3 regions of the Candidatus Pelagibacter sp. PS_28 genome follow, and region 1 is predicted to be linked to each of the others. Evidence: riboswitches for the same ligand, from Rfam matches in the RefSeq annotation. Region 1 holds a riboswitch; each other region holds the start of a gene.
The links. A riboswitch is a leader RNA that binds a small molecule or an ion and turns the genes downstream of it on or off. The one in region 1 is predicted to bind S-adenosylmethionine.
Positions count from the first base shown of each region.

Region 2: another riboswitch for S-adenosylmethionine. It lies ahead of AC5SMR_RS02170 (OsmC family protein); the one in region 1 lies ahead of AC5SMR_RS03190 (O-acetylhomoserine aminocarboxypropyltransferase/cysteine synthase family protein).
Region 3: another riboswitch for S-adenosylmethionine. It lies ahead of AC5SMR_RS01690 (homocysteine S-methyltransferase family protein); the one in region 1 lies ahead of AC5SMR_RS03190 (O-acetylhomoserine aminocarboxypropyltransferase/cysteine synthase family protein).

Region 1 covers NZ_CM182070.1:584,657-587,933, forward strand. Annotated here, with positions in the region: gene AC5SMR_RS03185 (COX15/CtaA family protein) at 1-361, shown strand, start outside; gene AC5SMR_RS03190 (O-acetylhomoserine aminocarboxypropyltransferase/cysteine synthase family protein) at 354-1,682, opposite strand; SAM riboswitch class V at 1,687-1,755, opposite strand; gene rplM (50S ribosomal protein L13) at 1,895-2,356, shown strand; gene rpsI (30S ribosomal protein S9) at 2,358-2,807, shown strand; gene argC (N-acetyl-gamma-glutamyl-phosphate reductase) at 2,842-3,277, shown strand, end outside.
Region 2 covers NZ_CM182070.1:408,233-411,509, reverse strand. Annotated here, with positions in the region: gene AC5SMR_RS02175 (NAD(P)/FAD-dependent oxidoreductase) at 1-978, opposite strand, end outside; gene AC5SMR_RS02170 (OsmC family protein) at 1,096-1,647, opposite strand; SAM riboswitch class V at 1,652-1,716, opposite strand; gene AC5SMR_RS02165 (homocysteine S-methyltransferase family protein) at 1,720-2,781, opposite strand; SAM riboswitch class V at 2,848-2,912, opposite strand; gene AC5SMR_RS02160 (DUF1737 domain-containing protein) at 3,208-3,277, opposite strand, start outside.
Region 3 covers NZ_CM182070.1:324,660-327,936, reverse strand. Annotated here, with positions in the region: gene AC5SMR_RS01700 (sulfite exporter TauE/SafE family protein) at 1-698, shown strand, start outside; gene AC5SMR_RS01695 (2OG-Fe(II) oxygenase family protein) at 728-1,318, shown strand; SAM riboswitch class V at 1,408-1,471, shown strand; gene AC5SMR_RS01690 (homocysteine S-methyltransferase family protein) at 1,481-2,389, shown strand; gene AC5SMR_RS01685 (DUF3726 domain-containing protein) at 2,391-3,002, opposite strand; gene AC5SMR_RS01680 (hypothetical protein) at 3,008-3,277, opposite strand, start outside.

The sequences.
Region 1 (3,277 bases):
TGGTGGTCTCATCTATAACTCATGGCCTGATATGAATGGTAGTTTTTTTCCAAATGATGTAAGTTATGGTGATTTAATTACCACTCAATTATTTAATAACCCATCAATTATTCAATTTTTTCATAGATCAACTGCATATTTGCTTTTATTTTTTATAATCATTTTAAATTTTATCTATTTTAAAAAACAATATGATTTTAAATATGTATTATTTTTTGATGTTGCTTTCTTGTTTCAAATTTTTTTAGGAATTATAACTTTGATTTCTGGTGTAGAGATTACATACGCTTCACTACACCAGCTAGGTTCAATATTAGTTTTGAGTTCTTATTTTTTGATATTATATAAAAACTCTAACTAACTGCTTTCAAATTTCCTTTAGAAGATTTATTTAAAGCTTGGTCTAAATCCTCAATAATGTCATCTATATGCTCAATACCAATACATAATCTTACGTATCCAGGAGTTACACCTGAGGCTAACAATTCTTTTTCTGTTAACTGACTATGAGTTGTTGTTGCAGGATGAATTGCTAAACTTCTTGCATCTCCAATATTTGCAACATGATAAAACATTTTTAAAGACTCAATAAATCTCTTACCTGCTTCAATACCACCTTTGAGCTCAATACCAACTAAACCACCATTTCCTTTATTAAGGTATTTTTTAGCACGATCAGCAATTTTACCCTCATGTTCTGTTGGATAGATTACTCTTGTTACTTCTTTATTTTTCTTTAAATAGTCAACAACTTTTGATGCATTTGAGCAGTGTTGTTTCATTCTAAGAGCAACTGTTTCAAGCCCTTGAATAATTCCAAATGCGTTGTCAGGTGATAGGGCAGAACCAAGATCTCTTAGTAATGTAACCCGAGCTCTTACTGCAAAAGAAACATTAGCCCCAGTTAATTCTGGAACCACTTTTCCCCATATAGCTCCACCGTAACTTGCGTCAGGTTCGTTAAATAAAGGTTGTCTTTTGGGATCAGCTGTCCAATCAAAATTACCTCCATCAACTAAAGCTCCACCTACAACTGTACCGTGACCACCTATATATTTTGTTAATGAATAAACTACTACAGCAGCACCATGTTCTAAAGGTTTGCAAATTACAGGGGCAGCTGTGTTGTCCATTATTAATGGTATATTGTATTTTTTACCAATATCAGAAACTTCTTTAATCGGAAAAACTCTCAAATAAGGATTTGGTAAAGTTTCACCATAAAAAGCTCTAGTTTTATCATCAACAGCTTTTTCAAAGTTTTTTGGGTCAGAAGGGTCCGCATATCTAACTTCAATACCAAGTTTACTTAATGTATGCGTGAATAACGAAATAGTACCTCCGTATAAATCCGTAGAGCTCACTATATTATCCCCAGCTTGTGCAACGTTTAAAATTGCAAAAGTTGATGCGGTTTGTCCAGATGCTACTGTTAAACAGGCTAATCCTCCCTCTAATGAAGCAACCCTTTTTTCAAGAGCATCATTTGTTGGATTCATTATTCTTGTATAAATATTTCCAAATTCCTTAAGAGCAAACAAATTCGCAGCATGTTCAGTACTATCAAATTGATACGATGTTGTTCTATAAATTGGAACTGCTACTGCTTTGGTTGTTGGATCGCTTCTATAATCACCACCATGTATAGCTATAGTCTCAGGGTTTTGTCTTTTTGTACTCATCTTAATACTCCTTTTTTAGTACTTTTGCTTTATGCAAGGCGTACAATACAGTTCAAATGCGCCTACCGATAATGTGGGTAAAAAATCCTTTTTAGCAATAACTAGCCTGCAATAGGAACAAATCGGCTATATAGAAATATCATTTAAGCAAGATATTGCAAGGGAAATATAAAATTGACATTATATCTAATAATAGTATTAATCCTCGCACAATGACAAAATTTCTAAAAAGTGGTGATTTAAACAGTAACTGGTTTGAGATTGATGCTAAAAATGCTGTAGTTGGCAGATTAGCTTCTATTATCGCTATGATTGTTAGAGGAAAAAATAAAACAACTTTTACACCTCATATGGATGATGGTGATTTTGTTGTTGTTAAAAATGTTGAACAAGCAAAGTTCACTGGAAAAAAATTTAAAGATAAAAAATATTATAGACATACTGGTCACCCAGGTGGAATTAAAGAAATTACTCCTGAAAAGTTATTAGAAAAAAATAAACCTGGAGAGACATTAAAATTAGCTATTAAAAGAATGTTACCTGGTGGAGTTCTAGGAAGAAAACAATTAACTAAAGTAAAAATTTATGCTGGTGAAGAACACCCTCATGCAGCACAAAACCCAAAACTTTTAGACCTAGGTAAATTAAACAGTAAAAATTTAATAAGAAATTAATATGGAAACAGAAGCTTCACCAAATAAAGTATCTACAAAAAAACCTAAAATTAAATTAGATTTTAAAGATAGTAAATACGCAACTGGTAGAAGAAAAAAATCTATTGCAAAAATTTGGGTGAAAAAGGGTACTGGCAAAATTTACGTTAATGGCAGAACTATGGATGAGTACTTCACTAGCGGAAGTCACAAAATGCAAATCACAAGACCATTTGAGATTATAAACCAAGCAACTGATTATGATGTAAGATGTAGTGTAGCAGGCGGTGGTCACACAGGTCAAGCTGGCGCAATGGTTCATGGTATTGCTAAAGCATTAATCTTATTTGACTCAGAGAATAGAGCAGTACTTAAGACAGAAAAGCTTAATACTAGAGACTCTAGATCGGTTGAAAGAAAAAAACCTGGTCGAAGAAAAGCAAGAAGAAGCTTCCAATTCTCGAAAAGATAATTCTTTTTTAACTCTAAACTGTTATAATAAAAAAATGCCTAAGCTTAATGTTTTAGTTGCTGGATCAACAGGTTATATTGGTGTTCAATTAATTAAATTATTAGTTAAACACAGCAATGTTAACATTAAATATCTTTGTGGTAATACGTCTGTTGGAAAAAATATCTCTAGTTATGATAAATCATTAAGTTCAAAAAAATTACCTAAAATTATTAGATACAATAAAGAACTTTTGAAAAACATAGACCTTGTTTTTACAGCTCTACCTAATGGTGAAGCACAAGATATTTCAAATGATTTATTAAAGCATAATGTATTAATTGATTTAGCTGCAGACTTTAGACTTAATAAAGCATCAGATTATCTAAAATGGTACAAACAAAAACACAGATCTATCAAAAATATTAAAAAGTCAATTTATTCATTACCAGAAATCAATGGTGGTAAAGTAAAGAAATTTAATATTATTG
Region 2 (3,277 bases), 180 kb from region 1:
TTGATCACTGCCACTTAAATCCCCTCTAGTGCCAAATAAAATTCGGTTGTCAGGTAACTTTCGATAATAATATAAAAGATTTTTAGTATTAGCTATTGGAGAAAATGTTTTAAAATTATGTTGGTCAATTTCTTGCTCGGTTAAGGGTTGGGTGACAATAATATTTGAAATTACTGGTAAAATTCTTGAATTCATCTCTGGGATTAAGCCTTCTTGATAGAACCCGTTTGTTGCAACAACTATTTTTTTTGATCGAATAGATCCTTCTTTCGTCCTTAAAATATAAGCACCATTCTCTTTATCAATTTTATCCACTTTAGTGTGCTCGAAGATTTTTAATTGTTTAGATAAAGCATATTTTGCAATGCCATTAACAAATTTAAGAGGATTGATTGCAAAACCAGGTTTATAAGAAAAAGCTCCAAATTGCTCTGTGCCACCATGGCCAATTTTATCAAAGTCTTCTTTTGAATAAATCTCAGTTTCAATGCCAAACTCTTCTCTGTAAGCTGTAGCTTGTTCTTTAATATCTTTAAACTTATTTGGATGATGGGCTACAACGTAATTACTATCCCCCGTTACATCACAATCAATATTATATTCTTGTATAATATCTTTTGTATAATTTGAGCCTTCAACAGAGTTTTTAAAGAACTTTTTAGTTTCATCATTGCCGTAAATAGATTGCATCTTTTTAAAAGACATCTTACTTGGCGGTAGAGAACAGAAACCTGCATTACGAGATGAAGCCCCCCAACCTATTTTTCCAGCTTCAACTAAAATGACCTCTAAATTATGATTTTCTATTAAATTAATTGCACAGGATAAACCGGTGTACCCTCCACCTATTACAACAATTTCTGAGCTGACATCTTTATTAAGTTTATCTAGATTTAAATTTTCGCTTGAATGATCTTCCCAATAACTACTAACTGGGGTGTTAAATTGATAAATATCAGAATGATAAATATTTTTCATTAACAAGACCCTAGCACGCAATTAATACTTAATTCTAGTCAAACTTCTAATTTTTTAGGATTTGAAATGAACTTAAAAGACTTAAGCCCTATTTTCATAGGGCTTAAATTAGATTAGTTAAGCAGCACTTGCTCTTTGCTCTATGTGCTCTTTATTATTAGAACTTGAAGAAACCTTTTGAAACAATTTAATAGGAACTCCTTTTGATAAAATATCTAATACCGGGCAATGTGTATTTACCGTATCAATCAATTTATCTATTTCTGCTTTAGGTGATGAAGATTTAATATCAACAGTACCAGAGATGGATTGAAAGCCAGGTCTAGTGTTTTTATTTAAAGCTAAAAAACCCTGAAGATCTAATTCACCTTTTAATTTAACACTAACACTCTCAATATTAATACCCGCTGCTGTAGCAAATGCTTTATAGGTTATCTCCTGACACGTTGCTAACGCTGCTAATATTAACTCTACTGGGCTGGGTCCCTCATCTTTTCCACCAAAACTTTTGGGTTCATCAACAACTAATTTATGCTCTCTAAGAGTGACTACAGATTGAAGTCCTTCTTTAAGAATTGAATTGCTTTCATATTGGACCACAGCATTTTTTGGGTTGGCTGTAAAATCCTTCTGTAGATTACTTATTGTTTCTTTTAGATTGTTACTCATTTTTTTTCTCCTGTTTTAGTGCTTCGACATATGTCAGGCGCACAATTTAGTTAAATGCCCTTCTTAATTTATTTACGCTTTGTCTCCATATTCAGTCATATGTTTTGGAATTCTTTTATTTTTTCCATACATAAAATGATTTTCCATGTTCTCTCGATATTTACTTGCTGGAACAGTTAAACCAATTGACTCAGCAACTTCCCTAATCAACATTGGGTTTGCTCCACAACATACTCCAAGGTAATTAATACCTAGCTCATAAGCATCTTTTGCAAATTTACCTATTTCATATCTATTACAAAAGTGTGGGTCCAATGCTGTTGGAAACGTTCTTCCATGAGGTGATGGACACTGACAATTGCTTCGATCTGGTAGATTAAAAAATGTTGGGTAATCTTCACTGGTTCTATAAGGAATAGGTAAAGCTCCAACATGACATTTAACTGCTTTTCTAATTTCTTTTAAAAAAGGAAACATGGTAGCAGGTCCTCTAAAACAATTTAAACCAACAACATCAGCCCCTAATTGCTCTAGCTCTTTACAGGTATCAACAACAGATTTTCCATCTCTCATTTTATTTTCACCCATTGGAGATATAGTTAATACAGTTGGTAAACCTGTTTTTTTCATTATCTCTAAAGCTTTAAAAGCTTCTTCAGCATAATAAAAAGTTTCACCAATTAACATATCAGCACCTTCTTCAACGGCCCAACCAATCATTTCTGTAAACATTCCTTCAACTTCTTTTTGAGATTGTGGATCATTATGTTTCCAGATATTTGAATTTGAAATATTACCTGCCATCAAATTTGGTTTTGATCCTTTAGGAGTATCTAGTGCTACTTTTTTAGCAATTTTTAATGCTGAACGATTTAGTGGTTCAAGAAGTTCTTCTTTACCAATAACACGCATTTTTTCTCTGTGTCCATTATAAGTAAAGGCCTCAACTACATCAGATCCTGCGTGTTGAAATTCTCTATGTAAGTTCTCTAAAACTTCAGGATGATCTAATGACACCATTGGAACAAATTCCCCTGATGACATGTAGCCACGTCTTTCTATCTCAAATAAAAAACCTTCTGCGCATATAACAGGTCCTTTATCTAATCTTTCTTTTAATTTATTTGTGCTCATTTTTTTTCCTCTTGTTTTGGAGAAAAAAGGTCACAAAATAATAAGAGGTTATATTCATAGGCCTCTTTTCTCCTTTTTAGTGCTTAAGCAAATGCAGGGCGCACAATATGGTTCAACTGCCCGGCTTAATTTTATGAAAGATAAAAAAAAACCACCTGTCTAAAGCGGTGGTTGAAGCGTCGCTTTAGCAGGATTTATAACGCGCTCTGCAATTTAACTTAAATCAGCGCAACTAAATATAATCAACTTTCTCTCAAACTGTCAATTGAAAAAATAAATAATAGTTAAAATTATGAGAATAATGACAATCCAAATACTAAGATTAGTTAAAAACTGCTTTAATTTAGAATTAGATTGTAGAAAAGCTGGGAGTACTAATAAGAGTATCCCTAGCATATAAACAAAGGGTATTATCTGATCTGCCATTTATATCGATGATAACTTCATCTTTTTGGAATACTTTTTCTGAGGTGAATTTTTTATAACTGCTTGAGCA
Region 3 (3,277 bases), 260 kb from region 1:
GTGTTGGCTTTGGTGGTGGCTCTACCTATCTAGCCTTTCTATTAATTTGGGATATTCCTTACTTGATCTTTCCTGTAATTGCTCTCTTTTGTAATATTATTGTCGTATCAGGAAATTGTATAAATTATATTAAAGCTGGAAATATCAATTTTAAGATCCTTGCCCCATATTTGATTTCATCTGTGCCACTTGCATTCATAGGAGGATCTTTATCAGTAGATAAAGAAATTTTTGAAATTTTACTTTTTTTAGTCTTAGCACTAGCAGGAGTTCTACTCCTCTTGAAATTTCAATCTTTTAATCAAAAAATTGAAGTTTATAAAAAGATACCAAAAATGTTATCGATATTAATTGGTGCATCTATTGGATTTGTGTCTGGTATAGTTGGAATTGGTGGTGGAATTTTCTTAAGCCCTATATTGTTATTAATTAGAGTAGATAAAGCAAAAAACATTGCAACAGCAGCATCATTATTCATACTGATTAATTCTTTATCAGGACTTGCTGGCCAATTTACAAAGGCATCAACAATAAATGGAATTTTTGATTATTGGCCATTATTTCTGTTTGTTTTAATAGGCGGTCAATTAGGAAATTTCTTGAATATTAAAATTTTCCCTGCAAGAATATTGGCTCTTGTAACATCAGCACTTGTCATATTTGTTGCTATTCGAATGGGACTAAAGTTGTTTGCATAACAGAAGTATTAAATTATTATAGAAAAATTATGAAAACATTCAGAGCATTTGGACCCACCATAGGAAAAACAAAGTTATCCAAAAAAATTATTACTATATTAAATAATCACGTTGATAAATCTCAATTATCTAAAAAAAATGACTATAGCTCTAAACTTGCAAGTCAAATTAAGAATGAAATTAAGATACCTAAAACATTAATTAATAAGAGTTTGTCTAAAGAATTAATAAAAAATATTAAAGTTTACCTTGATAAGTCAGGTGTTAAAAAAATTAAAGAAATTAAGATAATAAATCTATGGGTAGTTAAACAGTTAAAAAATGAATATAATCCAATTCATTATCATGAAGGACAATTGTCAGGGGTTGGCTATCTTAAAATCCCAAAAGATATGAATCAAAATAAACTAGTTAAGAATAAAAAGATTAAAACTAATGGAACAATTGATTTTATTAATGGTCAAAAAAACTTTTTAAGTCAAAGTATCTATAATTTAAACCCTAAATTAGGAGATTTATTGATTTTTCCTAATTATTTAATGCACACAGCTTATCCATTTAATGTTGATGGTGAGAGAAGATCCTTCTCATTTAATGCTAAAATATTATTCAAGAAGTGATTTACTAATCAGTCTATTAGATATATAGATAGTTTAACCGATTTGATCCATATTGCAGGTACTAACTGCTAAAAAGGAAATCATTATATAATTGGTAAAGGTAGTTGAGCTGTATTGTGCACCTGGCATAAAGCCAAAGCACTAAAAAAGTTAGGAATAAAAATGGATATTAATTTTTTTAAAACAACACGAATTTTAGATGGTGGTATGGGGCAAGAATTGTTGGCTCGTGGTATGAAGCCAAACGGCACATTGTGGAGTGCAAATGCTGTATTAAAAGAAGAATACCATCAACTCTTACTAGACACACATTTAGATTTTATTAAAGCAGGTGCTGAAGTTATTGTTACAGCAACCTTTACTACTAGACGAATAAGATTACGTGATAATAAAATTGAAGATAAATTTGAATACTTAAATAAAAAAGCTGGTGAGATAGCTCAGAAAGCAAAAGAACAATATCCTAATGTGTTAATTGCAGGTGGTCTTCCACCTCAATATTTAACATATGAAGAAGATACAAGGCCAGATCATGAAATTAAACAAAATTTTTATGATCAAGCAAAATTATTAGATCCTTATATTGATTTTTTTTACCTAGATGTTTTGTCTAGCGTAAAAGAGTTTAGGTTAGCAATTGAAGCAATTAAAAAATTTAATAAGCCATATTTAATAGGTGCTCATATTTCTGAGGGAATAAATCTTCCAAGTGGTGAAAAAATATCAGATATTATTAATCATATTAACCATAACAATTTACTAGGATTAATTTTATCGTGCGTTTCTCCTGAAAACTTTTCTGAAAATTTAGAAGAAGTAAAAAATTTAGGCGTTCCTTTTGGATTTAAACTAAATGCTTTCGTGACAACTAAGCCTAAAGATGGCTATACTAACAATTACAATATGAGCAAAACTGGTAACCCAAATGAATTTTTGGGTCAAAGAAAAGACTTAACACCTGAATTGATGGCAAATTTTGTTAAAAAATTTAAAGATACAGGTGCAACTATTTTAGGTGGATGTTGTGAAACAAGACCTTCTCATATTAAGGAAATGACTAAATTTAAATAAACTAATCGTTATCAGTTAATCCAGCACCAGCACCACTTTCTTTTAAACTGTCATTTTCTTCAACAAAAGTTTCTTCTGAAAGCTTATAAAGCTCATTCCATTCTTTTTCTTCAAACGAGTCTCTGTTTTCTAAAACTTTTAAGTAAATATTTTCAGCAGATATGATGATTTCGTTTTTAGTATAATTAGAATAAATATTGTTATTGAAGTTTAACAAAAACTCCCTGTCATCCATTTTTAAGAATATTCTTTTACCGATTACCTCAGCTGCTCTACTTACAAATGGTAGGAAAAGTAATGGATATGAGACTTTTTTAAACGTTATCTCATTTAAAGTTTCTAAAGTTTTAATCTGATCTAAAAAATTTACCCCTGCTATTATTGGGCAATATTCATTTTTACCAGCCTCATTGTCTTGCTTTATGATGCTGATATTCTCTAACCTTATTTCTTTTTTTTTCTTAAAAAAACTATTTAAGTTTTTAATTCCAGGTAAGCTAAAAATTTCAAGTAGTCTTATGTTTTTTCCGATTTCTTCTGCAATACCCCAAGAATATCCAGCAGCTCTACTTGATCTTTTAGAAACTGTATCTATTTCGCTTAATGATCTCATGTTGATTAATTATAAACCCAATGTTCATCATAGTTTTTTAATTGCTCTGGTAGGGGTGCACCTTGAAACATACATATTCTTAGCCACTTATCAGAACGTGGATCAAATTTTAATGCTCCAAAGAATGATAACTTTAACCTCAGCATATCAATAGGCATTATTTTTTGGCCAATAGTGTTGTCTTGTATTTCAGAATAAGGGAATTTCTCTACTATAAATGCTCTTCTAACAACGTGTCTTAATTCATTATTAGTTGATAAAAATTTAGCAATAGT